Regions from separate parts of the Neobacillus sp. SRL179 genome, predicted to be linked through region 2. Evidence: riboswitches for the same ligand, from Rfam matches in the RefSeq annotation. Region 2 holds a riboswitch; each other region holds the start of a gene.
The links. A riboswitch is a leader RNA that binds a small molecule or an ion and turns the genes downstream of it on or off. The one in region 2 is predicted to bind cyclic di-GMP.

Region 1 (9,841 bases), 2.0 Mb from region 2:
CAACAACCTCACAGCCTGGGCCAATTGAAACAATTTCTCCTAATGGCATTAACAGAACTCGATTCCCTTTAAAGCCGACCACCTCTGCCTCTAAAGGAGGTTCATGACTAGACGGATAGATTTGACAAACATCCCCCATCCTTACGTCTGGACCTTGTGACTCAATCGTGAGACCGATGACCTGTGTGACTTTTCCATTAATCTTGATCGGGTTAATGGTCTGCAACGTTTGTAAATACTTATCAATCTCCAGCATTTTCTTCATACAAATCATCCTCTAAGGTTTTCAGCAATGCTTGCTTAATTTCTTTTAGCTGGACATCAATGCGGGCGTCAATACTTCCATACGAAGTGCGGATCACACAGCCGCCTTTTTCGATCGAGTGCTCTGGTAAAATTTTCACTTCGATTTGACCTTCCAACGATTCTAGTAACTGTGTCCGTTGGTTTTGAACAAATGAATAATCGTCTGGACTGACACAAATCGAAATCGTAGAGCGTTCATTGGAATAGACCAGATTTTGTTTAATCATGCCAATCAGTATGTCTGGTTTTGTTGATAATTCTTCTTGAATTATTTTAGCGGCAATTTGCACCGATAATTCGATGACAAATGGTTCCGATTCTTGAATAATTTCCTTTTTCTCTTTATAAGCCTTTTCTAATATCTCTTTTGCCAATTCGATTTTAGCGGTGTATTCCTTTTCTGCCTCCTGCAGCCCTTGAGCGTAACCTTCGTTCCACCCTTGACGTTTGATTTCTTCCAGCTCTTGGGTTACCTTTTCTTGCTGGGCACGTGTCCAGTTTTCAAGCTCCATTGCTGCTTTTTCCTTTTCAAGTGAGCTTTGTTCCTGTGCATTCTTCAGAATCGCAGCCGCTTGCTCTTCCGCCTGTTGTAAAAGTTCTTCGGTTGTTTGATCGTTTTGCGCGGAATGAGCTGGATCGACATTTCCTCTCTTTATTGACAGGAAAAGTTTGCTATCAATGACAGGTGGGAGCGATGTTGATTTAACAATCTTAGACGACAACAGCCTCTCCACCTCTCCTCTCAATCATGATGGAGCCCTCTTCTTCTAACTTACGGACAATTCTTACGATACGGCCCTGTGCTTCCTCTGCTTCCTTCAGGCGGACAGGCTGATCGTATTTGCCTTGTTCTTCAAGTAATTCTGCCCGTCTTTTCGAGATGTTTTTATAAATGACTTCTTTTAAATCCTCACTGGCAATTTTTAAAGCTAAATACAAGTCTTCGCTGTCGACATCGCGGAGAATCCGTTGAATCGAGTGATGATCTAGTAGAGCTATATCTTCAAAGATAAACATCTTTCCTTTGATTTCCTCTGCCAAGCTCGGACTTTCCTGTGATAAGGATTCCAAGATATGTTTTTCGGTCCCACGGTCTACACTTGTTAGGATGTTGACAATGTTGTCAATTCCATTATTTACTGTATAATCCTGTGAGGATGTGGTTGCCAGTTTCTCCTGCAGCACTTCTTCAACCTGACGAATGACTTCCGGTGACACGGTGTCCATTAAAGCAATTTTCGTGGCAATATCCGTTTGCTTTTCTTGTGGAAAAGCAGACAGGATGGCTGATGCTTTCTGTGCATCCAGATAGGATAATACCAGCGCAATTGTTTGTGAGTTTTCATATTGCAAAAGGTTTAAAATCTGAACTGGTTCGGCCCTATGTGCAAAGTAAAAAGGCTTCTTTTGATTTTTTTCGGTTGTGCGAGTCAGCATTTCATTGGCCTTCTCTTCACCAAACGAAAGAGCCAGTAAATCCTTAGCAAAATGTTCGCCGCCTTTGGAAACGACATTCCGCTCCGAAGCCATTTTATAAAATTCATCTAAAACTTCTTCTTTCACTTTTGAATCAATCCATTGAAGATTGGCGATTTCTTTCGTTAATAATTCTATTTCGTCTTCTTTCAAATGTTTATAGACCGTTGATGATCCTTCTTTTCCTAATGAAACCAAGAGGATGGCCACTTTTTGAAGCCCCGTTAACTTGCGCATATTACCCCTCCTTTTCGTCCTTTAACCAGTAGCGCAGCAGATCAACGAATTCCTCCGTATTTTTACCCGCTAATTGATTAATTTCATTTTGAACGTTGTTCTTTTTCGTTGTCTCTTCTTCAAATTCCTTAATATTTTTTGCTTCTAGGTATTCAGAGAATGGATCAAGATCTTCATCTTTTTTCCGTTTCATCCATCTCCCTAAAAGAATTCCACCGGCTAGTAAGGCTAAAGCCGCAAGCCCGATTAAGATATAATTTAAATAAGATTGCTTTTGTGACTCAGTGTCCTTTGGTGTGGCTGCCGCCATTTTTCCTGTAAACTCTCTTGGAAATACAGTGATGCGCTTGTTTATATCCGCATCTGTAATTCCGGTATTGGCACCAATTGCCGTTCGCACGACATTTGAAATGATATTGCGGATGTTATCTTGTGTTGCCGGTGTTAATGAACCTGGATTTTTTGGGTTAGGAGGTTCCACCCCGACGTTGATCGTTAAATCATCTATTGTATACGGACTTTGGACAATCTCTTTTGTAATTCGATTGACCTCGTAGTTGACTCGATCCTGCGTTTCCTTGTAATCATTATTGCCGGCATCACCGCTGCTGGCGTAAGCCGGGACATCGCCTTGACCAGTCCCGTCTACTCCTCCGGCAGCTGGTGTTCCTTTGCCGCTGTATTCTTTACTGATTTTCTCCACACTAACGGCGATTCCTTGCTCTGTTCCATCCTTAGGATCCTTGGTGGCAGGTTCCACTAGGCTTTGCTGTGTTTTGACCTTATCAAAATTCAGCTTAGCAAAGGTCTGAACGTAGACTTTATCCTTCCCTAGCATGGTCCCCAGCATCTGCTGAATACTGCGCTGAATATCAGCTTCTACTTTTTGTTTAATATTTCTTTGACTTTCGTAACTGCCAACCCCCACAAAAGAACCTTCATCCTCCGAATCATTTAGCGTTAAAAGCTGACCGTATTGATCGGTAATCACAATATTTTCTTGCGGTAGATTAGGAATACTTTTGGAAGCTAAGAAGTAAAGGGATTTGATCTGCCCCTGTTCTAGTTCCGTGCCTGGTTCTAAGTCAACAATGATAGAGGCACTTGCTTTGTCCTCTTTCTCTGGTCGAATAAAGACACTGTCCTGCGGCATGGTAATCATAACCTCGGCACCTTTTACACCGCTAATCTTGGTCATTAAATTCGCTAATTGTTTCTGAATCGTTTCTCGTTCGATGACGTCTAATTCCTGTTGTGTTACGCCAAACTTCAGGTTCTGGGTTTGTTCTGTAAAACTAATCGGACCGCTTTTGGGCAATCCTTCAGAGGCTAAATTGACAATTAAGTCGGGAGCAGACTCTTTTGGAACAAGAATTTGTGTACCATTATTGGCAATCTTATAGTCTGTGAACCCTTGTTTTTCTAAAACTCCTTTAATCTCACCGATTTCTTTCTGGCTTAAAGTATTAGTATAAAGTGGTACATAATTCGGTTTTAATAGATAGAAAAAAACAAAGCAAAAAACCGCGATTAACGCCAAAAAGGTACCAATGTAGAAGAATTTACTTTTCTTGCTGGTATTCTTCCAAAACTGAACGATTTTTTCCCTAACATCAGCAATTTTTTCTTTCATAAGTCATAGTTCACCAGCTTTCGTGTTAAAACTAAGCAGTTCATTATACTTGCATTCTCATGATTTCTTGATAGGATTCCACTACTTTATCTCTTACTTGGGTGGTCAGCTGGAGAGCAATTTCTGCCTTTTGGGCAGCAATCGTGACATCATGAATATTCTTGATTTCCCCTGTGGCAATTTTTTCAGACATGTTCTCTGATTGAACAATGGTATTGTTAGCGCTTTGCAAAGCTTCTCCCAACATGGCAGAAAAAGATGTCTTCGCAGGTGAAACCGGATTAACTATTGGACGCTTATCCAAAAATGAGGCTGGGTTAGTTAACAATGAATCAATTTTCATTATGGCAAAACTCCTTATCTACCAATATCTAAAGCCTTTAACGACATCGTTTTTCCTACATTAAATGCGGTAACGTTGGCTTCATATGCTCGTGAAGCACTCATTAGGTCGACCATTTCTTTGGTGATATCAACGTTTGGCATCATGACGTACCCATCAGTATTTGCATCGGGATTGGCTGGGTCATAAACCGGATTAAAAGGTGTCTGGTCTTCAACAATCTTTGTGACCTTTACACCATTTGCTCCCATTTCATTTTGTAAATATTGACTAAACGGAGCTGATCCTTTTGGTTCCACCTCAACCATCTTCCTTCGATATGGTACCCATTCCCCATTTACCAATTTCCCTCTTGTTGTCGTCGCATTGGCAATATTGGAAGAAATAATATCCATTTTCAGGCGCCCGGCGGTTAATGCAGAAGAACTAATATTTAGTGGTTGAAACATGGACATGTCGATCCCCTACCTTGACTTTATCGCTGTTTTTAATAGATTAAATTCTTCACCAAGCTGATAGCTCAGTGTTTGATACCAAATCGAGTTGGTTGTCAAATCCGTCATTTCAGAATCGACATCCACACCATTCCCACTATTTTGCATCACAACCGGCTGCTCGGTAATGAAGGCTCTAGTTGCTGTATTTCCGATTGGTATATGCTTTTCATTTGAACGCTTTCCTTCAAAAGAAGTGTTAGCTAATTCTCCTTTAAGAAGTTCCTCAAAAACTACTTTTTGCGGCTTATAATTGGGGGTATTGACATTTGCTAGATTATTAGAAATGGCATTATGTCTTAGCACAGAAGCATCCAATGCCTGCTTTAGAACAGAAATGTTTTGAAGCATAAATAACCTCCTTTTCATACTGGTAAATTTATCCATTTTTCGAGCAAAAAAAAGACTATTCCGAAGAATAGTCCATAGTAAATTAAACTATAACTCTTCGGTAACTGGCTGGCATGATCATCATGATCGTAGCCCCTATAGCTTTGCGTCACTGGATTTCCCCAGGTTTGCCTTTATCGGATTGTAAATGTCGTTTTGTGGTGATATTGGTCGAAAATTTACCAATACTATTATATTACATTGCGCTTACAAATATTACAATGGGGAAAAAATGAAAAAAGACCTACTTAACAAAAAATTCACTTGTTAAGTAGGTCTAACAGCTTTCATCGCTTCTGCCCAAGTTCCTAGCAGTTCTGCCAGCATAGCTTGGACTTCATTTAAAGTTTCTACCTCTTTTTTCATATTCGCTTCGATTAGTCTTTGCTTTAAATAGTCATAAAGGAGAAGCAGGGACTTCGAGATTTCGATATCCATATTAAGGGTCACCATTAATTCACTAATGATGTTCTGAGCCCTAATAATGCGATCGTTAGCTCGCGGCAGATCATTTTTTTCAATTGCTAGTTTGGCCTGTTCAATGAATTTAATGGCACCTTTATATAAAAGCAGTGTCAGTTCTTCCCCTTTGGCATATAGTACTTGATTATTCTCATATGCTTGGTACGGATTCTTAAGTGACATAATCTTCCCCTTTTCCCTATTTTCTTTTGTCATAAAAAACCCCAGTGGAACCATAGGCAGGTTCCCCATACTGTTTAATCTTTTTTTCCTTTTTTAACGCCTGGAGCTGATAGATTACCTTTTGCTGCTCTCCCTGTAACATCTCCTTCACCTTTTCTTCCAAAGGAACCAGTTGTAACAGCTGTTCCTTAATGGCCGCATTTAAGAGAATTCGTCCGGCGGTTCGATCCATTTGGTTTACCTTCTCAATGCAGGTTTGTCTCGCGTCCAGTAAGGCCTGGATATGGTCTGTCTCGTCCGAATTCATTTCGTTTACTAGTTTCATTGTAAGCTGGCAATAGGACTGGAGTAATGCCTCTTTTTGTTCATACATGGTGATCATCACCCGCCCATTTGCTGCGTTAACCAGCTGCTCTGGGTATTAGATTTCTGAATGGCTTGCTCCATAGCCGTGAACTGCTTCCAATAATAATCTTCTTTCGTTTGTAATCGCTTCTGCCAGGAATCGATTTGTGTGTCCAGCTGGCTTAATGATTTGCCAAGGACAGTATCATTGGACGTACCAGCTGTTTTGGAAATTTCCTTCATCGTCTCATTCAGTTGATCATACAGCCTCCAGCCAATCCCGCTATTGGCAAATTCGTCTTTATTAGTTGCTGTGTTATTTGATGAGCTTGCGGTATCGTATTTTTTAGAAAATAATAACGACACTTCATTGGGATTGTTTTCAATTGCCGCTCGCAGCTTCGTTTCATCAATAACCAGTTTCCCATTTTCTTTATAATTAGAACTGGAGGTAATCCCGATTTCAGCAAGCGAATCGAATTGACTATTCATTTTTGTCGAATCCACATCACGAACATTCGAGTACAAGGTGGTGCGTAATTTATCTAAGGCCGATGAAATGATTCGGTCACTTTGCAATAACCCGCTCTTAGCCTTTTCTTCCCATAGTTCAATTTCTTTGTCCTTCATGTCTGTTTTCTGATCATCTAACAAGGGGGCATAATCTTTATACCGCTTTTCCCCCACCTTATCGTGAAGCGTCTTGATGGTCTCGTTATATTTATCGACAAACCCTTTAATTGTATCGAAGATCGAGTCCACATCTGTCTTTTTCGTAATCGTGACATTGCTACCCGGTGGGATGTCGTTTTTGATGGTAAACGTAATCCCGTCATAGGTCAGCTGATTATTCTTATACGTTAGGGTCGTTCCGTTAATGGTTACCTGACCGTCGACGGCCTTTACGGCTGAATTTCCAGTGGCACCACTTAGGTTTCCTGCCGGAAAGTCATTCTGCGTCTCATTGACCGTGCCAGCTGCCAGATTTAGTATATTCGAAGGGTTTGATAGATTCGCAATGTTAATAGTTGTCGCTGCATCTTTAGAAGTAAACACAATCGCCTGGTCACCACTGGAATAGCTGGCTGTCACTCCTGTTTTAGCAGCTAAAGCATTGATTTTTGAAATGGAGCTGCGGATCGAATCCTGTGCGGTCAGGTCAATTGTTTCTCCATTCAAGCTAAATTGAAATCCGTTTCCAGCTCCTAATTCACTTGTTTCACTGGGAAGTGTTGTGGAAGCGAATTTTACTGAAGAAGGTGTCCCCGGCTGATACGGTGTGGCAGCCGAAATAACATACTCACTTCTGCTCGGTATGCCTGCCAGCGTTACGTCTACCTTACTGCTATCTGATGAAGTCAGTTTACTTTTGGTAAAAGTAGACTCTAATCGAAGACTTTCCATTGAAGTACGTAAATCCAGGAATTTCGTATTCACCTCTCGATAGGCATCTACTTTCCATTCTGTCTTGGTTTTATTTTGGAAAACTTTATTTAGTTGTGCCTTTTCCGCGTCCATTAATTTTTTAACAAGTGTTTCGGTATCGATTCCTGATGCCAAACCAGAAAAACGAAGATTGTTTGTGATCATCCTGCCATCCCCCGAACCATTTAAAGTATCTACTATGGTTAACGACATTTTCGGAAGAAGCGTTGAATGAAAAGAAGGGCTGATTCTCGCGGAATCAGCCCTTCTTTTTACTAGTTAATTGTCTTATTCACAATTTCTGTTACCCGAATACCAAAATACTCGTCAATGACAACGACTTCACCTTTGGCGACTACTTTTCCGTTGATTAAGAGGTCGACCGGCTCACCTGAGACACGGTCCAATTCAATAATCGAACCTTGTGAAAGCTCTAAAATTTCATTTATTTTCTTTTTGGTTCTCCCTAATTCAACGACTATTTCTAAATTAATATCCATCAAGAGATCCATATTGACGGATTCCTCATTGTCCTTTTTAGGGGGTTTTTCTTCTAAATCCTTAAATAAAAACGGTTTTGTTTCTTCTTTCGTGTCCCCTAGTAATGCCGCTAATTCTTCTTGTGAGATTTTCCCATCATGACTCATCTTTTTTACCCTCTTTTTCAAAAACAGTTTCGATTTCTGCTGCTAGACGCGTCTTTTTCACACCTGGTTTGACTAAGAATTTGACGTCTTTCCCAACCATCGCTTTTAATGGTTCCTCATATAGCTGCTCGAGCTGAACGATATCACCCACACTCAACGCTAAAAATTCCTCAATCGTAACATTTGAACGGCCTAGTTCAACGATTACCGGAATTTCAAGCTCCTGCAGCTTTGATTTTAATAAATTGGATTCCTCTGGACTATTGGTTTTATTGCGGTTTGAAAACAATTGATAGGACGACAATTTGGGCAGAAATGGCTCTAAAATAATATAAGGAATGCAAATATGCATTAATTCCGATATTTCACCAATTTTTATATTAAAAGCAATCACAATCACCGTTTCATTGGGAATCGCTACTTGTAAAAACTGGGGATTGGTCTCAATTTCAACCACCTTTAAATTCACATTCATTAAATCTTTCCATGATTTTTGTAAATTTTCCACGAAGCCTTCAAATAGTTTATGGAGAATTTTATTTTCGATTTGGGTTAAGGTTGTTTTTTCTTCAGTGAAAGCAGGCAGATCCCGGCTGCCTAATAACCGGTCAATAATCGCAAAAGCCATCTGGGACTTTAATTCCATAATCATGCGGCCCTTTTCCGGGGTCTCAAAGATATTCAAAATGGTGAACGGTGGAAGTTGTTTAATAAACTCTTCATAGATCATCTGGTTAACGGACAACACGTCCACTTGAACAATCGTCCTTAATTGCGTGGAAATGGCGGATGCCAGCTGGTAGGCAAAGTTATCATGAATGCGTGTTAAGACACGTACTTGCTCCATGGACAACCGCAGTGCTTTTTTAAAATCATAAACTTTTACGTCATTGCTATTTTCATAAAGTTTCATCGTGTTTTCCTCACCGCCGTAAAATCATTCAAAGGGAAAGTGGAACGTAGAAGTAGTTAACTTTCCCCTTAAATACTAACACTTTGATTTAATGATGGTCTAGAGTTAATTAAATGTCCCTATGAATCTATTAACGTTTTAAATTCACAAGTTCCTCTAAAATAGAGTCTGAAACTGTAATAACCTTAGCGTTTGCTTGAAAACCACGCTGGGCAATAATCATTTCTGTAATTTCTTCTGAAAGATCAACATTGGACATTTCAAGCTGACCGGAGACGATTTGGCCGGCATTATTATCTTGGCGTTTACTGATCAGATTATCGATATTGGTTTCACGATCAGCATTCCCTGTTAATTCATACATTGATCCGCCTACTTTTTTCAACCCGGCAGGATTGGATACAAGCGCAGTACCGATTGTAGCAATATCAGTTGTCGTCCCATTTGCCGCTATCCCTCTTACAACTCCATTAAAATCAATCGTGTAGGAAACATACTGATTGGAATCAATGTTAATCGGCTCCACTACGTCTGTCGCAGCATTAAAGCCGAGAACCTTATATCCTTGCGGGGTTACGAGGTCACCATTCGCATCCCTGTCAAAGTTTCCTGCTCGCGTCATATATTTCGAACCGCTGTCGGTTTGAACAACGAAGAACCCATTGCCATCCATATATAAATCAGAAGAAAGGTTTGTTGTTGTCGGACTTCCCGGTGTCTGAATCGTATCAACAGAGGCTGTTTTTACACCTAGGCCAATTTGGACAGGATTAGTCCCCCCTGAATTACCACTTGGAGTTGAACTGCTGCGTACCGTTTGACTGAGCACATCTTGGAACATAATCCGGCTTTTCTTGAATCCGACCGTATTCACATTGGCAATATTGTTACCGATCACATCTAATTTATTTTGGAACCCTTTCATTCCCGATACACTTGAATTTAATGAACGTAGCATTTAGTTACCCTCCTGATTGATCTTAATTT
Region 2 (9,841 bases):
AAAATTATGGAATGATAGAAGTAATATTTACATTTCAAACTCCGAATGGTTTATCTTGGAGAGAATTTATTCAAGAAAAAATCCAACGATTTCATACGTTTCAAAGCAGGTGGATATCTCACGTCAAGCCACACATAAATTCATTAAACAACTTGAGGAAAAAGGATTAGTGGAAATTAGCAATGTAGAAAATAATAAAAAAGAGAAAGGTCTAACCTTAACGAAGTTAGGTGAAGCATGTTACGAAAAAAACGAGAGCTTAAAGGCGGAACTTGAAAAGAAGATTGCTGATAAAATTGGTATGGAACAAGTAACCGTGCTTAAAGAAATTCTAATGTCCGATTGGAATATGTAAAGCGACTCTCAACTATCTCAACCGAAAAAGCCGAAAATAGGCAAGTAGATTACTTGTTTATTTTCGGCTTTTTTAATGATTATCTTTTATTAATCGGAATAGAAACGGGTATATCGAAGAACAAGACCCAAAATATTGTCATGGGAACACTTAGAAACAATGTTAATAATGGTTTTCTATGATGGAGTCGTAAGAAAGGGAACATGATACAATCAAATAAGGCTGACCACCATAAACCCCACTCAAATTTATAGATAATGTTCCCCCTTAATAATAGGATATATTCGATTCCAACATATAACCCAATCCAACATAAGTAGTGTCGAAAGATTTTCCACGATCCTTTTTTTTCAGGGTAATGAGATAAAAACATTAAAGTAGTTAATGGGAATGTAATAAAGGTATAAGACATTTCCAATAAAGAATGATTGAGCCACTTTATATCTGGTGATAATTGCCATAACCAGTGGGATGCACATAAAAAGTTGTATGTGAGGTTTCCTATTGCAATGTATTGCATTGTAGAGTAATAGAGCTTCCATTCTTTATAATCTCTTCTGAACCAAACGGCAAAAATGCTTACCAAAGCTAGAATTAGATGCATATTGGCTGTCCTTGTTTTTTTATTATTGTGTTCCAAAAAAGAAAAATTAACCAAGTAATAGGTATGTTTGATTAGTCTTTTTGAGCCATTCACATAAACGATAAACTCCGATAAGATAAATACTGTGAATGAAACCGAAAAATTAAGGAAAGCCCATTGGGTTATTTTAATAACTGAGTGAAGGAAAGGAGTTCAATGTGAACACAGACCAAGCTTTTGACTTTTTAAAGGACGCAGGAGTTTCAGAGGAAATTTGCATTGAAACGGTAAGACGTTGGCTGCGAGAAAGGAAAATAAAATTTCAGGGCAAGGGCGCGTTTCAACAAACGGACCACATACTAGATAATACAGATCAAGCTATTAACCTGTTAAATGATGCAGAGGTAGCTGCAAGTAGTGGGATACAAGTTATTCAACGCTGGCTGTATGAAGGTAAGATTCAAAAAGTGGGAAATGGGAATCAACTAACGGAGTACATTGCTAATGTGAAAAATCCTAAGCCTTTACTAAATCCACCTTCAAATCAGGACAAACAAATACGGGAATTAAAGGTAAAAATAAAAGTACAGGATGACCATATAAAAGAATTAGAGCAACTACATAAATCGGCTATTAAAACTTTTTCTCAGCAAAGAAACAAATTACAAAAGGAAATCCTCCGCTTAGAGCTGGAGAAAAGTGAATTACAAAATGAAACTAAGAAAATTTTGAAAGAAAATATCGAACTTCGTGGTGAATTGTTATACGTCAAAGAAAAACTTTCTAAACAAGGTAAAAAGGTGTCAAAACCGGTTCAAGACCAGCCGCCAGCTCAGGTAGCTGATTATCGACAAAAGTTAGGGCTGTCAAAAACGGCAAATGAGAAAGAGGTTTTAACAAGATATAAAAAATTATTAAAGATTACTCACCCCGACCATGGGGGGAACGCAGCGGTCTTTCATTATGTTAAATCAGATTATGATGATTTTAAAAATAGCATCTAAGCAAATAGGGACATCCAAACAAGAGGACGTCCCTTTTATTGCGTTTTTCTCAAGCAAGAACTACATTTGGTACTTATAATAATCCTGCGAGTGGTAGCTTCTAAATCCACATGATTCATAGAGTCCTAGCGCATGTGCATTTTTAGCCTCTACCTCTAGAAAAACAGAAAGTCCTTTTTGATCCTCCGTTTGGACAACCTTGGAGAGGGCTTTTCTTCCAATCCCTTTTCCCCTAAGTTCGGCAAAAATGACAAATCCATAAATCCAAGCCTCACCGTTTGCTTCAGCAACACGCATTTTGCCGGCAATTTGTCCATTTGCTTCAATAATTAAAAATTGGTCCATACTGTTTTCTTTGATTTTTAGATTAAACTCACGAGCTTCTTCCTCCGTAAATTCAAAGCCATCGACTTCTAACTTCACTTCAGCTTCAAAGTCTTCAGGTGTTGTAGAGGATCTAATGGTAATAACGGGATCCTCCACTAATTCCGTTTTTTGCCACTTCATTTGGTATTCTGCCACCGCAAAGGAACATTGAATGGTTTTTAAAAACTCTTTCGCTGATAGGGACGCGGTTGGGGCATTGAGCAAGATTGTATCAAAGTCTCGTTTTTTTAGTTCATCAAGGGCTAATTTCATCAATTTCGAAAAAATCCCTTTTCTTCGGAAATCGGGGTGGACCATCCCACAGAGTTCCACTTTATTTCCAAAACCATAGGTGCCTAGAAAACCAACAAGTACTCCGTCTTCATAATGGAAAAAGTCTTCTTTCTCATTTCCATCTCTGCTGTTAAGCATGTCATCATTCAGCTTCAGATGGAAACCGCCTTCTTCCTCGCAAATCTCCTGAAGTGCTTTGATCGCAGCCAATTCTTCATGTGTTAACATTGTTTCACCTCTGTTCAAATTACTCTATTCCTATTCTATTAAGAAACACCTTTTTCCTTCTTTTAAAATAATTATCTAAAGGAGCTATCTTAATAAAAATATTCACTATTGTAATATATCTAAATTTTCACTATAATACTATTTATTAAATTTAATAGTTATAATATTAAGATGTGGCGTAATGGAAATGTTCTTCCAGCGAAATTCGCTATTCAAAATGAAGATACCGATTTAACACATCAAATTAGCTATGGAATAGTGCAAATAATGGAGGGACGAACGATGAAAAGTCTTCTGAAAAAATGGAATCAAATTAGTCTGGTAAAACAAATTATTGTTGGATTAATTATTGGGATCATCCTGGCTGTAACGATTCCAGAAGTAGCAAAACCAGTAGTAATATTAGGTACTTTATTTGTAGGAGCTTTGAAAGCTATTGCACCCGTCTTGGTATTCTTCTTGGTTATGGCGGCTATTGCTCAGCACAAAAGTGGTCACAAAACGAATATGAGTACTATTATCGTCCTTTATCTGCTAGGAACCTTTCTCGCTGGATTTTTTGCGGTTATTGTCAGCTTTGTGTTTCCTGTCAGCCTGACACTTGGCAAGGGCGCAGAGGATGTAACTGCTCCGGGTGGCGTTGTTGAGGTTCTGAAGACGCTGCTGTTAAACGTTGTAGATAACCCAGTTAAAGCCATTTTTAACGCCAACTATATCGGGATCTTAGCATGGGCGGTAATTCTGGGTGTGGCTTTAAAAAATGCGGCGGATACAACAAAAACATTAATTTCTAATTTTTCTGATGCCGTTTCCAAAATGGTTGCGTGGGTGATCCGCTTTGCCCCATTAGGAATTATGGGTTTAGTTTTTGATTCGATAACAACAAATGGTCTGGAGTCTTTACTAAACTATGGAAAGTTATTGGCTGTATTACTCGGTTGTATGGTGTTTGTGGCTCTTGTCGTGAATCCAATCATTGTGTATGCCTATATACGTCAAAACCCATTCCCACTTGTATTTATGTGTTTAAAGGAAAGTGGGATCACAGCATTCTTTACCCGGAGCTCCGCTTCCAATATTCCTGTAAATATGAAATTATGTGAAAAACTGGGGTTGGATAAAGATACATATTCCGTGTCCATCCCATTAGGAGCCACGATTAATATGGCAGGGGCCGCAGTGACTATTTCTGTTTTAACACTTGCAGCAGTTCATACCCTAGATATTCACGTGGACATACCGACAGCGATTATTCTTAGTGTTCTTTCAGCCGTTTGTGCTTGTGGGGCTTCAGGTGTTGCAGGTGGTTCATTATTATTAATTCCACTAGCATGCAGCCTATTTGGAATCCCATCTGATGTAGCCATGCAGGTTGTGGGTGTAGGCTTTATTATTGGTGTGTTACAAGATTCATTTGAAACTGCCCTTAACTCATCCACAGATGTACTTTTTACAGCCACAGCTGAATTTAAGAAGTGGCGTCAAGAGGGAAAAGAGATAGAAATATCTAAAGCTTCATAAGAGGAAAGGGTGCAACTCAAAGGTTGCGCCTTTTATTCTAAGTTTTTCCTTTTTGTGGGAATCATAGCAAATAACCTATTAAGTTGCTGACCAAATCGCTTATGATTTGGTCTTTTTTAAATACTTATTATATTTATTTTTTTCCTAAAGTCACATAGAACGGAACAATTCGGAAAAAATGTATATGATACGGTTATTTATTAGAAGAGGTGACAGACAGCATGAACCCCTACGTTGAGGTACGAGGTGTTTCGAAGATATTTGGTTCGAATCCAAAAGCAGCGATTGATTTATTAAAACAAGGGAAGACGAAGAAGGAAATTTTGAAAGCTACCGGACAAACCGTTGGCGTAAAAAATGTTTCTTTTGAAATTTACCCCGGAGAAATATTTGTCATTATGGGTTTATCCGGAAGCGGGAAATCCACATTAATTCGAATGTTTAATCGCCTAATTAAGCCAACCATTGGAGAAATTCTCATTGAAAATGAGGATATAGTGAAAATGAATGACGCACGCTTAAGGGAAGTTAGGCAGAAAAAAATAAGTATGGTGTTTCAGAACTTTGCCTTATTTCCTCATAAAACGATCTTGGAAAATACGGAATTTGGCTTGGAAATACAGAAAGTACCAGCTGAAAAGCGCAGGGAAAGAGCATTAAGTGCGTTAGAGATAGTTGGATTAAAAGGATACGAAAATCAGCTCCCTAAACAATTGAGCGGAGGCATGCAGCAGCGGGTAGGGCTGGCAAGGGCACTTGCCAGTAACACAGATGTGATCTTAATGGACGAAGCGTTCAGCGCACTTGATCCATTAATTCGTAAAGATATGCAGGATGAATTGCTTGAAATTCAAGAAAAGTACAAGAAAACAATTATTTTTATCACCCATGATTTAGATGAAGCCTTACGAATCGGGGATCGAATCGCCCTGATGAGGGATGGAAGTATTATTCAGCTGGGATCACCCGAGCAAATATTAATGAAACCCGCCAATGAATTTGTTGAGAAATTTGTGGAAGATGTGGACTTATCCAAAATTTTAACAGCAACCCACGTAATGAAACCAGCTGAAAGAATCGCTGTAGACCGCGGACCACGGGTAGCATTGGAAATTATGCGGAAGCAGGGATATTCAAGTATTTTTGTCGTTGATCGCAATCGTAAATTATTGGGTGCGATTACCGCTGAAGAGGCACGCCAGGCGATTGATAGTAATCAATCCATTGCAGAAGTCATGTCAACGGATATACCAACCGTTTCCGGTGATACCATTCTCGCAGATTTGATGGACGTGATGGCCACATCTAGTCTGCCAATTTCAGTGGTTGATGAAGAAAAACGCCTAAAAGGGATAGTGATTCGCGGTGCTGTCATCGGGGCTCTGGCAGGAATTAAAGATTCCTTGAACGATTTGGAGGGTGAATAAATATGAATATGCCCAAAATCCCATTAGGAGATTGGATAGACGTTCTGGTTAATTGGGTAACCGATGCTTTTGCCGGTTTTTTCTCCTTGTTAACCACTGTCATCGAGTCTTTATTAAATGTCATGATGGATGTTTTAAGCGCAGGACCATCCATTATCTTGATGATCGTCCTAGCCCTTTTGGTTACCTATACAAGCAGATGGCCATTAGGTATATTCACTCTCATTAGTTTACTGTTAATTGATAACCTTGGCTATTGGGATTCCAGTATACAAACCATTGCCATAGTATTATTATCAGGCTTGCTCACGATCATTGTTGGGATACCTGTTGGAATCTGGTGTGCCCAAAGAAAAACGGTACATAGAATCGTAACGCCGATATTGGACTTTATGCAGACTATGCCGGCATTTGTTTATTTAATTCCTTCCATTTTATTTTTTGGCATTGGGGTTGTACCAGGAATAATTGCCTCATTTATTTTCGCGATTGCACCCATCATTCGAATGACCAACCTTGGTATTAAGGAGGTTCCGAAAGATTTAATAGAGGCAGCTGATGCCTTTGGTTCCAATAACAGTCAAAAACTGTTTAAGGTGCAACTGCCAATTGCAATGCCAACTATTATGGCAGGGGTAAACCAAAGTATTATGCTTGCATTATCCATGGTGGTCACAGCTTCACTAGTGGGAGCGCCAGGATTAGGGGCGGATGTTTACAGAGCCGTTAGTCAAATAGATGTAGGCCGTGGTTTTGAAGCAGGATTATCGATTGTGTTCATCGCAGTGATCCTTGACCGAATATCGCAAAATTTACGAAAACCAGCTTATGAAAATATAGTGAGTAAAAAAATCGTCTTTTCCATTGTAGGACTTCTTATTATAGTAACGGCTGTTGTGACTGGAATGACAAAAGAAACACCAAAGAATCAGAATAAAAATGGCATGGGAGCCCAAGTTGATTATCAAATTATTGGGATTGAGCCAGGTGCAGGAATCATGTCACAAACGAAAAAAGCCTTTAAAGATTATCAGCTGGAGGCGTGGAAGCTGCAGGAAGGATCATCCGCTGCCATGGCGGCAGAATTGGACAAGGCCTATAAGAATAAAAAACCAAACATAGTTACCGGGTGGGCACCACATTGGATGTTTTCCACATACGATTTGAAATTCTTAAAAGACCCGAAGAAGTCATATGGAACGGAAGAAGATATTCATACTATCGTAAGAAAAGGTCTCGAACAGGATGTACCGGGGGCCTACACCATCCTCGATCAATTTTCTTGGAAACCTGAGGATATAGAAAAAGTAATGCTGGACATTAAAGAGGGAACGGATCCAGATGATGCAGCGGTAAAGTGGATCAAGGCGAACGGAGATAAAGTGGGATTATGGACAAAAGGTGCGCAGGCAGGAAATGGAGAAAGCGTGAATCTTGTCTATGTTGCTTGGGACACCGAAATTGCTAGTACGAATGTGATTGGAAAGGTCCTAGAGCAGAATGGCTATAAGGTAAAATTGAGCCAAGTTGAGGTGGGGCCAATGTTTGCCGGTGTAGCTAACGGCAGTGTCGACGGCATGGTGGCTGGTTGGCTTCCAAGTACACATAAAGAATTTTACCAACAATATAAAAACGATATTGTTGATCTTGGACCCAATCTTCATGGAACGAGAAATGGACTGGTTGTTCCAAAGTATATGGATATCAATACAATTGAAGATTTGAAGTAGAAAAGCTACAGACCCCTATATTTTGGGGATCTCAAGTCCCTTGCTTTACATTGGCAGGAAAAAGTAACATTTATTTATTTTATTGTAAAAATTTGAGCGTTTCCTGTTGTCAATTAATTTAAAAAAATGTAATATTATTTTAATAATAAAATAATTTATTCATTAGAAAAAGGCAAACCATTCGAAAGATTGGGACGCAAAGCTCCAGGTCTAAGGTGATCAACTATGACGGCTGAGTTGCCTAAAATAGAACATATTTTAGGGGTGTACAATGGAAGCTACTCTCGCTTGTGAACAAGAAAGTTATATTGATGTAAAAAATTTAAGTGATGAAAATTTAGTTGAGCTATATGTTACTGCCTTACTGGAGAAATTTGAAAGTAATTTAAAATCATTTGAAACAGAATTATGGGAAAGAAGGTTATTTTTGGTTGCATTAGAGTGGTATGACAATAAGAAAGGCCTTTTTCGATTAAGTAAAGGGTTTTTAAGATAAGGATTAAAAATTGGCAGAATAAATATAAAAAAGGCTTGCAGAAACTACTCTGCAAGCTTTTTTATATTTAACAGAATGTGTCTTTTGATGATGGAACCTTTAACCCAAATAATGGACGGATATACAAGGCAACGAATGTTCCAAGCATAGCCATGATGGCCCAAACCCATCCGTGAAGGCTAAAGGAAGAGATACCGCCGAAATAGGCTCCAATGTTACAGCCGAATGCAAGACGAGAACCATATCCCATTAATAAGCCTCCAAGAATAGCCGCACCGGCTACCCCTGCTTTTATTTTTTTCGGCTTAAAAGTACCTTGGAAAGAAGCTGCAATAAAGGCTCCCAATACGATTCCGAAGTTTAACACACTTGTTGAATCCGCTAGGACTGTGCTTTTAAGTGCCTGTCCATTTGGTCCGGCAAAATAACCCCAGCTGGAAACATTGACCCCAACTGTATCAAGGAATTTTCCACCCCATAGAGCAAAGGCAGAAGTGATACCCCATGGAGTTCCGCGAACAGTAAGGACTACTGCATTTAGTACTGCTAAAACAATGGCAGCCGTAAATAATGGCCATGATCCACGTAAAACCTTTTTCCAACCAGTCGTGGTCGGTAGTGGTTTCATCATGGGCGGGTTTTTCTTTTTCGCAATTTGAATGGTAATCAAATAGATAGCGATAAAGGCAACCATTTGAATAAGCCAAGCTCCCAAATAACCCAGACCAGTCGTTTCTGCTAAAGAAATAGGCGGGAGGGCAGGCGTACTATTCCAAAATGGCAAGTTGTAGGCTCCAAGAGTTGAACCCGCAATAAAGGCGATCAGCGTGAGGATCATGGAAGATGAGCCGCCGCCCAAATTATATAAGGTTCCAGATGCACAGCCATTTCCAAGCTGCATGCCTATTCCAAAAAGGAAAGCCCCAAGTATAACGCTAATGCCAACAGGGGAAACATATCCTTTTGGTTCCATACCGGTAAAGCTAAAGCCAGTACTTAGGATAATAGCAAATAATGTGGTTGAGACAGCAAACATCAGCATATGTGCCTGGAGTCCCTGGACATTTCCTACTGAAACCAGTCTCCGAAAAGCAGACGTAAATCCGAAGCGTGCGTAAAGCAATGTTGCCCCTAATAATAAGCCTATAATGAATAGGCTGCCTTGAATCCAATTGGATGAATGCACAATAGCAAATAATAGAATAAGAGAGATAACTATTCCGACAGCTACCAATCCCTTTTGCATGGGGCTAAGATTTGTTACTAAAGTGGTTGAATGTGATTTATGATTCAACGGTTTCGTGCTAACAACTGATTGAGACAATTTCTTTCACCTCTATATCCTATATGATTAGTATGATTTAAAATGCTTTATTATAGTAATACATTCTTGATGAATTGTAAAGGCATAGGTATCTTTCAGTTATTGTTAGTAGGATAAGGAGTAAATAGTTTGGCAGGTATTCCAATGGCTGGATTTTAAAGTCATCTTTTTAGTATACTACATAGATAGGGCAGATATTTTTTAGGAGGTACTAAAAATGCAAATGGATAAAAAAGGACAAGAGATGTTTTTAAGTTTTATTTTACAAAGAGTGAAAGAGGATAAAGTTGAGGAAGCAAGAGAATTACTTGAAGAAAACTTTCGGAAGCAAGACGCAGATGCCTTTACAAAAGAAGATATTGAACAGTTTATTCCTAAAATGATGAACTTTTTAAAACCAGATAAGATTGAGGAAGTAAAAGCCGTTACAAAGCAATTCTCTGGGGATTTTCAGCAAAAATAAGTAGTAATCGAACTTGGATAATTTCCAAGTTTTTTTTTGCAAGAAAACCC
Region 3 (9,841 bases), 1.1 Mb from region 2:
TCTTTGGGTAAACTATATATTGACAGATACTTTTTAACATGAAAAGATGGAATCATTACTTTCGAAAAGGGTGACCAAGATGAATTTGTCAGAAAAATCCGTGGAAAATGTTGAATACATGATTGAACAAATTAAGGGAAAGTTAAAGGTCCTTAACCTTGGAGCCATTAAACCATCTCACTTTGATGAAGAGATGTATGAAGAACTAAAGGAAATTTACGATTTAGTGCAAAAAAAGAATTCCTTTAGTCCTAATGAAATGCAGGCATTGGTTGAAGAGCTAGGAAATCTTAGAAAAAGATAAAAAACAAAAACCCGGTCATTCCAAGGAATGACCGGGTTTTCGTTTTATTTTTGCTCAGTAAGGATGATGGGGCCATCCTTTGTAACTGCTAGTGTGTGCTCATATTGTGCTGAGTTTTTACCATCGATCGTTCTTGCAGTCCAACCATTATCATCCATTTTTGTTTGATAACGGCCGATATTTACCATCGGTTCAATTGTAAATACCATACCTTCTTTAATTCTTGCCCCTTTTCCTGGCAACCCATAGTGAGGTACATCTGGTTTCTCGTGCATCACTGTACCAATACCATGGCCGATAAAGTCACGTACAACAGAAAGACCTTCACTTTCCACATAGGTTTGAATGGCGTGGCCAATATCTCCAATTCGATTACCCACTACTGCTTGTTCTATCCCTTTATATAGAGCTTCTTTAGTCACTTTTAATAAATGCTCGTTTTCCTCAGAAATCTCACCGACTGCATAGGACCAAGCCGAATCAGCCAATGCCCCATTGTATCTAACAACCATATCTATTGTGACAATGTCACCTTCTTTTAATGGTTCCTTCCTTGGAAAACCATGGCAAATTTCGTCATTGATACTCGCGCAAGTAGCATATTCATACCCTCTATAACCGACTTGTTCAGGTATTGCATTATTTTTTCGTAAAAAATCATTGACGAACAATTCAATATCCCATGTAGTGATTCCTGGTTTTATTAATTTTGCAATTTCTTTATGACAAGCAGCAAGAACTTTGCCGGCCTCATTCATGGCTTCAATTTCACGTTGTGATTTTAAGACAATCATTTGTTTCCCTACCTTTAGCATATATTTATATTTATCTTTATATAATACTGAGCATTAAACCTTCTGTTACGCATTTCCTTTACATTCTGTTTGCAGCACTCTTTAATATTAACTCTATCTTCCGTTTTTTTCAAAAAACAATCATGAGTGCCCTAAATGTTCATTTTTTTGTAATATTACCTCGTTCTTTATATGGTACTTTTTCATTCATTTTGGTAGAATGAACATATAAATTAATCCCCCTTTTTTCGAAGAGGGAGAGTTATTCCGGAAAATTAAAAAATAATTAGGTGTGTGAGACTCAATGATCGGTGACCGCGTTAAAAAATTTCGCTCAGAAAAGAAAATGTCACTATCCGAACTGGCTGAACAAGCAGGGGTTGCTAAATCCTATTTAAGTTCACTTGAAAGGAACTTACAAAAAAATCCTTCTATCCAGTTTCTCGAAAAAATAGCTGCTGTCTTAAATCTCCCTGTCGAACATTTGATTCATGAACAAATTGATCGGGATGAATTAGATACTGATTGGATGAATCTTGTAAAAGAGGCTATGAATTCTGGTGTTTCCAAGGATCAATTTCGCGATTTCCTAGAATTTAATAAGTGGCGTAATAATAATCAAACGAATGACAACTAAGTTGAATATGATAAAAAAAGCATTCTACAAAATTTGACAGATTTTGTAGAATGCTTTTCTTTTCTATTTTAGTATGTACTTGATGGTTCTTCATGACTATCACGTGTAAGGAAATCTCGAACATCTTCAATTGATAGTCCAATTTGCCTTGCCTCTAATATGAGCGTTATCCATTCCTGATCGATTACATCCACTTCTCTTTCTGTAATAACCATTTTTCTCACTCCCAAAATACATTCGTATTCCAGGTAGCCCGGCCACCATAGCAAATACCCCTCGCCTTAGATCCTCGGCTTTGCGTCCCTGCTTTTCAACAGGTTTGCCTTTTTCTGCCTCCCATACAACTTGAGCCACCAATTGCTTTATTCCCATTATCTACTAGGTCCAAATACTTAATCCTTTAACGATACCTCCATTATATATAGTCCTTTTATAACAGGGTGTTAGATTTTGTCATTTATATTAATTTTCTAACTGCTTTTTATTACATTTTTTTCCAAGATTCTACATATCATTTTAACTGAATATTCAAAATAGTTGTTATTGAAATTTGTCTATTTGATGACAATTAACATATAATGTAAACAATATACGCGAACACCTAATGTTGTAAATTAATTTCTATCGTGAGGGGGAGAGTAATGACTGTCATTCATGTTTTAAATTTTTCTATTCCTATTGCTTTCATTGTTTTTGCAGGTTATTTTCTAGACAGAATGTGCAAACCTGGAAAACAAGAAGAAAAAGCTGGAGATGAATGAGATTTCCCACAAATCAACCAGCTTTTATTCCTTTTTAGGTCATTTTATTTCGAACCTTCAACTCATAATTTTTAAAAATAGAGGAATTTGTTTTCACACCCCGTTTTGACATCAACCGGTTAAATCGAAGCAGTTTTTCATTTAACTTATTTTGAAGATTTACCTTTTCAACATTGTCATCACATTTTTTGATTAAATCCTCTATGCTCATCATTTCTTGGCGCAAACGTCCTTCTTCCTTCGTGTAACCGGCATTTTTCATTACTTTATAGGCCATCCGCAATTCCTCAGGAATTCCGGACAAATCCTCCAGCTGCAATGGTTTCCCCAATCCAGGAAGATGATCAAATTCACCTTCTTCATAAGCCTTTTTTATCCGATCCTCTGAGATTAAATGGAAAAGATCCAATTTGCGGCCCCCTTTTTAACCATATTTGTTTTATTATATCAATTTCTTCTCTCTAGATGAATTGATAATCAACTACCAAGTGATATTTTAGTGTGTGGATGGGAATGCTACTTACGAAGACGAAAGGAGTGTTAACCATGGCACGCGGAGAACATTTTGAACACAAGAAAAAAAATCATCCTGGTGATTTTCCTGAGGACAGTCTTACGGAAAAGCATGTAAAAGAAGCGATTGGGGATGAAGAATTAATTGTAACCCAAGAAGCTTTTAAAAATAGAGTCGAAAATGAAGAAGAGCAGCGGGTTGATACAGGACGTTGGCTTCCAAATCATATGAAGTAAAAGGCGTGAATTTTCACGCCTTTATTTTCTTGTTCTCTCCTTATTGCACACTTATATTCTTGATTAATTGGTGAATTTCGATGGTCTTTAACCAGTTCGCTGCTACTTCAATATCATTTGCGAAAACACGGTCTTTGCTGATGGTTGGCACTTGTTCCCTGCCTTTTTCATAAAGCAGCTTTGTCTTACTAGCCATTTGATCTACTCCGCGAATTTCCACTGCCTGCATTGCACATATTAATTCAATAGCGAGGACTCTTCTTACATTTTGGATAATTTGGTAGGCATGCCTGGATGCGATTGTACCCATGCTGACATGGTCTTCTTGGTTTGCTGATGATGGAATCGAATCCACACTAGCTGGATGTGCCAGAGTTTTATTTTCAGATACAAGAGCAGCCGCTGCGTATTGCATAATCATCGCTCCTGATTGCAAACCTGGCTGTGGGCTTAAAAATGGCGGCAAGTCATTTAGCTGTGGATTGACTAATCTTTCAATTCGTCTTTCCGAAATATTTGCTAGTTCAGCCATCGCAATCTTCATAAAATCCATTGCAAATGCAATGGGCTGACCATGGAAATTACCGCCAGAAATAACCTTTTCTCCATCATCAAAAATTAATGGATTATCGGTTGCTGCATTCATTTCTATCTCTAACTTTTCTCTAACATAATCTAGTACCTGCCAAGACGCACCATGCACTTGGGGAATACACCGTAATGAATAGGCATCCTGGACTCTTAACTCACCTTGTTGTGAGGTTAATAAGCTATCGCTTAAGTAGTCACGGATTCGCGCTGCAGTTTCTATTTGCTGTTTATAGCCCCTTGCAATATGGACCTCCTCGCTAAAGGCATCGATGATCCCATTCAACCCCTCCATTGTCATCGCAGCAATTAATTCACCCTCATAAGCCAGTTGTTCTGCTTCTAAATAACCGACCACACCCATAGCTGTCATGGCTTGCGTGCCATTAATTAGAGCTAGCCCTTCCTTGGCTTCTAGTGTGACGGGGAGAATTCCTTCTTGTTTAAATGCTGTCATTGAGTCGATACGATTTCCTTTATAAAACACCTCGCCTTCCCCAATTAAAACCAAAGCAAGATGGGATAGTGGTGCAAGGTCCCCGCTAGCTCCAAGTGATCCTTGCTGTGGAATCACGGGGATAATGTCCTTATTTACAATATCCAATAATTTTTCAATCACGAGAGGTCTTATTCCTGAATAACCCTTCAATAAGGCATTAGCCCGAAGAAGGACCATTGCTTTGGCGACAACTTCTGGAAAGGGTTCCCCTACCCCACAGGCATGGGAACGAATCAAATTTAACTGCAAGTCTTGAACATGTGCTTTATCAATTAATACATCACTAAATTTCCCAAATCCAGTTGTAATTCCATAAACCACCCTTGATTCAGAAACAATTCTTTCCACTGCATTCCTGCTCTTAAGTACGGCCTCTATACTTGTTTCTGAAGCTTGAACCTTTTCTTTTCGATATAAAACTGCTTTCATTTGCTCTAAAGTTAAACTGCTGCCTGTTAAGGTGATCATAATGCCACTCCTCTACCAATTTAGTACAATAAAGAAAGAGGCTGGAATCCTCATCAATTCAGATTTGGATTCCAGCCTCTTTTATGGTTATAAATAAATGATGACTCTTAATATGGGGATGTCCCATGGGTATCATTCCATTCTAAAAACTATCTTATCAATAATTATTGTATGTGAAAAAATCTTTGTCTGTCAATTTGATTTTCCCAAATTTTAGCATCATAAGATTTATTTTAGATTTAACTTCTTTAAAGCATCCGCCAATGCTGTATTAATTGGCTCTTCTTCCTTACTTTGATTCTTCAGATACTTTTGGACCGTCCGTTTATCCACCTTACCGGCAGATTCCTTTTTGCGCCGTGCTTCGAAAGCAGATAGTTTCTCACGATGTCCACATTTACATGCAAAGATTTGTCCTTCGCCTTCACCGCGCAGTTCTAATTTTTTATGGCATTGCGGACAGCGCGCATTTGTGACGCGTGAGACATTTTTGCGATGTCCACATTCACGATCTTGACAAACAAGCATTTTACCTTTTTTGCCGTTTACTTCGAGCATTGGTTTTCCACAGTCTGGACAATTTTTCGCTGAAATGTTGTCGTGCTTGTATTTTTTACTGCTTGACTTTATTTCAGCTACAATTTCCTTGGTATACCTCTTCATTTCACCGATAAACACTTCTTTTTTCAACTTGCCATGAGCAATTTGGTCGAGCTTTTGCTCCCATTCAGCTGTCAATAATGGAGACTTAAGTTCTTCAGGAACTAACTCCAGCAATTGACGGCCCTTAGAAGTAAGATGAATGTCTTTGCCGCGCTTTTCGATTAAAAATGAATTAAATAGCTTGTCAATTATATCAGCCCGTGTCGCCACTGTCCCTAAACCACCCGTTGATTTTAAGGTATCGGCAAGCTGTTTATCCTTAGTTTCCATATACTTCACTGGATTTTCCATTGCTGATAAAAGACTCGCTTCTGTAAATCGTGCCTGTGGTTTTGTTTGACCGGATGTTTGTGCGATTAGATTTACGTTTAATGTATCGCCTTTTTCAATCCGCGGAAAAATCTGTTCTTTTAGGTCATCATTTTCATCTTCGTCTTCCAAGTGATTATTGTAAACTTCTTTCCAGCCAATCGATAAAATTGTTTTTCCTCTAGCGACAAAGTTTTCTTCGCCGATTTTCGCCCGAAGTGTTAATTGTTCATACTCAAATGCGGGGAATAAGACAGCCAGGAACCGTTTTACAACTAAATCATAGATTTTCCGTTCCTTATCTGTAAAAGCTGAAAAGTTCACGTATCCTTCAGTTGGAATGATGGCATGGTGATCAGACACTTTGCTATCATCTACAAATGATTTCGAAGCCTTAATTGGCTTTTTTAAGATTTTATTTGTCAGTAAACGATATTCACCAACACCGCACGCTTTTAGACGCTCTGGAATGGTAGGAACAATATCTGATGAGATAAAGCGTGAATCTGTCCGGGGGTACGTTAACACTTTATGCTGCTCATATAGCTTTTGCATAATATTCAGCGTCTCTTTAGCCGAGTAACCAAATATTTTATTGGCATCACGCTGTAATTCTGTTAAATCATAAAGTCCTGGAGAAAATGACTTCTTCGGCTTCCTTTCAATCTCTGTTACAACAGCATTTTTTGTACCCAATTTTTTCACTACCGCGTCTACGTTCTCTTTATTAAAGCTGCGATTATTCCCTTTTGCATCCTGCCAGGTGAGCTTTAATTTATCGGTTGTCTGTGCCTCAATGCCGTAATAGGTTTGGGGTTTAAAGTTTTTGATTTCTTCCTCACGTGCTGCAATGATGGCTACAGTAGGAGTTTGTACGCGGCCACAGTTGAGTTGTGCGTTGAATCGTGTTGTTAACGCTCTGGTTGCATTAAGACCGATATACCAGTCAGCTTCGGAGCGGGCTACAGCCGAAGCATAAAGGTTTTCGTATGCTTTTCCCGGTTTCAAAGACCTAAATCCATCTTTAATCGCCTTATCCGTAACTGAAGAAATCCATAACCGTTTTATAGGTTTGTTTATCTTCGCTTTAGCAATGACCCAGCGGGCAACTAATTCACCTTCCCGCCCCGCATCAGTAGCAATTATAATCTCCCCTACATCAGAACGAAGTAATTGGCTTTTTACCGAATGAAACTGCTTTCCTGTTTGCTTAATAACGACAAGCTTTAACTCGTTAGGTAACATTGGTAAGTCTTCCAGTTTCCATGTTTTATATTTATCATCATACATCTCAGGATCGGCAAGTGTAACTAAATGTCCAAGCGCCCATGTTACTATATATTTATCTCCTTCTAAAAAGCCATTTCCTTTTTTATGGCAATTTAATACTCGTGCAATATCTCGAGCAACAGAAGGTTTTTCAGCTAAAACTAAACTTTTTTTCACTTTATAAAAACATCCTTTCGGGTTACCCATTGAATTATAATCATAGCACAAAACCTAATATAATTCAGTTTCACAGAGACCTTTAAATAGTAAACCTCTTTTTAATAGTAGGAAAAAATGAGATGTCCCTGCACTTCAGATTCTTAATCTTTTCTAGATTTGTCATTCAATATTTTAAATATGTACCGGCTAATTTTACTTGAGCATTTTTCCAGTTAAATAGTATGATGGGAAGGGCACGAAAATAGAGAAACGAGGAACTTTATGAGGATTAGGGATTGGGATGCAAATTTAAAGGTTCGCTTGTTTTCTGAAGCGATCGTCAACATAACTTATTGGATGTTTTTTCCGTTTTTATCAATCTATTTTGCCGATGAATTCGGCAAAAGTAAAGCAGGGTTATTATTAGTTTTTTCGCAAGTGTTTTCCGTTGCAGCAAATTTAATGGGCGGTTATTGTGCCGACCGATTTGGACGAAAACGAATGATGGTACTTTCAGCCATTGGCCAGGGACTCTCGTACTTTTGTTTTGCTTTAGCAAGCTCTCCGTGGCTTGAATCTCCATGGTTAGGGTTTATTGCCTTTACCATTGCAGGTGTATTCGGTTCATTTTACTGGCCTGCAAGCCAAGCAATGGTAGCCGATGTGGTGGATGAAAAACATCGGAGTGATGTGTTTGCCATCTTTTATACTTCTATTAATATTGCAGTGGTCGTTGGTCCCATTTTAGGATCTATTTTTTATGTCAATTATCGCTTCGGATTGTTGTTATTTGCAGGTGCTGTTTGTATTTTCGTTGGATTGATTTTAGCAAAATGGACAAGGGAAACAGTACCTGTACAAAAACGTGCCTCTAGTGATGGAAAATGGTATTACTTTTTAAGTAATCAGCTCAGGGATTATACCCTAATTGTTAAGGATAAAACCTTTCTTTTATTTATCATGGCGGGCGTCTTAGCGGGTCAGACCTTTATGCAGCTAGACTTATTAATTCCTGTTTATATCAAAGATTTTGTTAGCAGCCAGACTTTGATGACGATCGGCGATTGGTCACTTGTCGTCAAAGGAGAACAGGCCTTTGGGATTGTTTTAGCTGAAAATGGCTTGCTCGTCGCCCTATTCACGGTCTTTGTTACAAGGTGGATGGGTAAGTACTATGAACGAAATGTGTTTGCCCTCTCTTCTGTCGTTTATGCCATCTCTATTGTCATCTTTAGTCAAACACAGTGGATTTGGGGCTTACTTTTTGCCATGGCTATTTTCACATTTGGTGAACTTATGGGGGCTGGTCTGCAGCAAAGCTTTGTTTCTAAACTGGCACCTGAAGAAATGAGGGGACAGTACTTTGCCGCGGCCAGTTTACGATTTACCCTTGGGCGAACCATTGCTCCCCTAGCTATTCCTTTGACTGTTTGGGTAGGCTATGGATGGACTTTCACCATTCTTTGTTTGCTTGCACTGATTAGTGCCGGACTATATTGGGTCATGTTTAATGTATTCGAAAAACAAAAAAGCAGCCAGCCAATGTAATCAAGACATTCGCTTAACGGTTTATTTTTCCATATAAACACGCTACAATATAGAAAGATTCTGAAAAAAGGAGCTATACATATGAGTGAATTTCGAAATAATCTTGAAAAGTATGCTGAGCTTGCTGTTAAGGTCGGCGTAAATGTTCAGCCAGGCCAAACCTTAGTCGTCAATGCGGCCTTAGATGCAGCAGAATTTGTTCGACTGGTTGTCAAAAAGGCTTATGAAATTGGTGCACTAAATGTCATTGTTAATTGGAACGATGATACGGTTACCAAAACAAAATATGACTTAGCTCCAGATGAAGCGTTCAAAGAGTACCCTGTCTGGCGTGCAAAAGAACAGGTAGAACTTGCCGAAACAGGAGCTGCCTTTATGTCTGTCCTTTCATCAAGTCCAGACTTGTTAAAAGGTGTCAATCCTGAACGGATCGCAAACTTTCAAAAGGCGGCTGGAAAGGCGTTAGCTCCCTATCGTAAAGCCGCACAGACTGACAAAATCAGCTGGACTGTTATTGCGGTTCCTTCACAAGACTGGGCTGCTATGGTATTCCCTGATGAACCTGCTGAAAATCAAGTCAATAAACTTTGGGATGCTATTTTTAAAGCTGTCCGAGTAGATACAGACAATCCAGTCGAGGCGTGGAAAAAACATGATGAAACCCTTCATGAGAAGGTACACTACTTAAACGAAAAAAGATATAAAAAGTTGCATTATACTGCTCCAGGTACGGATTTAACAATTGAGCTTCCAGAAAAGCATGTTTGGATTGGTGCAGGCAGTGTAAACGAAGCTGGTTTTGAGTTTATGGCCAACATGCCGACGGAAGAAGTCTTCACTGTTCCATTAAAAACGGGTGTTAATGGCACCGTTGCAAGCACTAAACCATTAAGTTACGGCGGCAATATTATTGACCGTTTCTCGATTACGTTTGAAAACGGAAAAATTGTTGGTGTTCAGGCTGAAGTCGGTGAAGACATCTTGAAACGATTAGTTGAAACAGATGAAGGTTCACATTATCTTGGTGAGGTGGCACTTGTTCCATTTAACTCGCCTATTTCACAATCGAATGTTCTTTTCTTCAATACTTTA

Region 1: another riboswitch for cyclic di-GMP. It lies ahead of flgB (flagellar basal body rod protein FlgB); the one in region 2 lies ahead of AC4E8C_RS10870 (hypothetical protein).
Region 3: another riboswitch for cyclic di-GMP. It lies ahead of AC4E8C_RS05170 (anti-repressor SinI family protein); the one in region 2 lies ahead of AC4E8C_RS10870 (hypothetical protein).

What each region holds. Positions count from the first base shown of each region.
Region 1 covers NZ_OZ481792.1:4,212,601-4,222,441, forward strand. Annotated here, with positions in the region: gene fliI (flagellar protein export ATPase FliI) at 1-265, opposite strand, end outside; gene AC4E8C_RS20730 (FliH/SctL family protein) at 243-1,028, opposite strand; gene fliG (flagellar motor switch protein FliG) at 1,018-2,019, opposite strand; gene fliF (flagellar basal-body MS-ring/collar protein FliF) at 2,021-3,652, opposite strand; gene fliE (flagellar hook-basal body complex protein FliE) at 3,696-3,995, opposite strand; gene flgC (flagellar basal body rod protein FlgC) at 4,010-4,450, opposite strand; gene flgB (flagellar basal body rod protein FlgB) at 4,460-4,840, opposite strand; cyclic di-GMP riboswitch class I at 4,937-5,022, opposite strand; gene fliS (flagellar export chaperone FliS) at 5,147-5,557, opposite strand; gene AC4E8C_RS20765 (hypothetical protein) at 5,541-5,897, opposite strand; gene fliD (flagellar filament capping protein FliD) at 5,906-7,459, opposite strand; gene fliN (flagellar motor switch protein FliN) at 7,570-7,941, opposite strand; gene fliM (flagellar motor switch protein FliM) at 7,931-8,854, opposite strand; gene AC4E8C_RS20785 (flagellar hook-basal body complex protein) at 8,985-9,812, opposite strand; gene AC4E8C_RS20790 (flagellar hook capping FlgD N-terminal domain-containing protein) at 9,835-9,841, opposite strand, start outside.
Region 2 covers NZ_OZ481792.1:2,188,177-2,198,017, forward strand. Annotated here, with positions in the region: gene AC4E8C_RS10835 (MarR family winged helix-turn-helix transcriptional regulator) at 1-355, shown strand, start outside; gene AC4E8C_RS10840 (CBO0543 family protein) at 435-959, opposite strand; gene AC4E8C_RS10845 (hypothetical protein) at 1,157-1,942, shown strand; gene AC4E8C_RS10850 (GNAT family N-acetyltransferase) at 2,003-2,848, opposite strand; gene sstT (serine/threonine transporter SstT) at 3,113-4,351, shown strand; gene AC4E8C_RS10860 (quaternary amine ABC transporter ATP-binding protein) at 4,573-5,778, shown strand; gene AC4E8C_RS10865 (glycine betaine ABC transporter substrate-binding protein) at 5,781-7,508, shown strand; cyclic di-GMP riboswitch class I at 7,670-7,753, shown strand; gene AC4E8C_RS10870 (hypothetical protein) at 7,780-8,004, shown strand; gene AC4E8C_RS10875 (YeeE/YedE family protein) at 8,072-9,250, opposite strand; gene AC4E8C_RS10880 (hypothetical protein) at 9,546-9,791, shown strand.
Region 3 covers NZ_OZ481792.1:1,047,879-1,057,719, reverse strand. Annotated here, with positions in the region: gene AC4E8C_RS05185 (DUF1128 domain-containing protein) at 80-304, shown strand; gene map (type I methionyl aminopeptidase) at 349-1,098, opposite strand; gene AC4E8C_RS05175 (helix-turn-helix domain-containing protein) at 1,403-1,735, shown strand; gene AC4E8C_RS05170 (anti-repressor SinI family protein) at 1,804-1,950, opposite strand; cyclic di-GMP riboswitch class I at 1,980-2,069, opposite strand; gene AC4E8C_RS05165 (DnaJ family domain-containing protein) at 2,531-2,905, opposite strand; gene AC4E8C_RS05160 (hypothetical protein) at 3,043-3,246, shown strand; gene hutH (histidine ammonia-lyase) at 3,287-4,801, opposite strand; gene AC4E8C_RS05150 (DNA topoisomerase III) at 5,030-7,219, opposite strand; gene AC4E8C_RS05145 (MDR family MFS transporter) at 7,484-8,749, shown strand; gene AC4E8C_RS05140 (aminopeptidase) at 8,831-9,841, shown strand, end outside.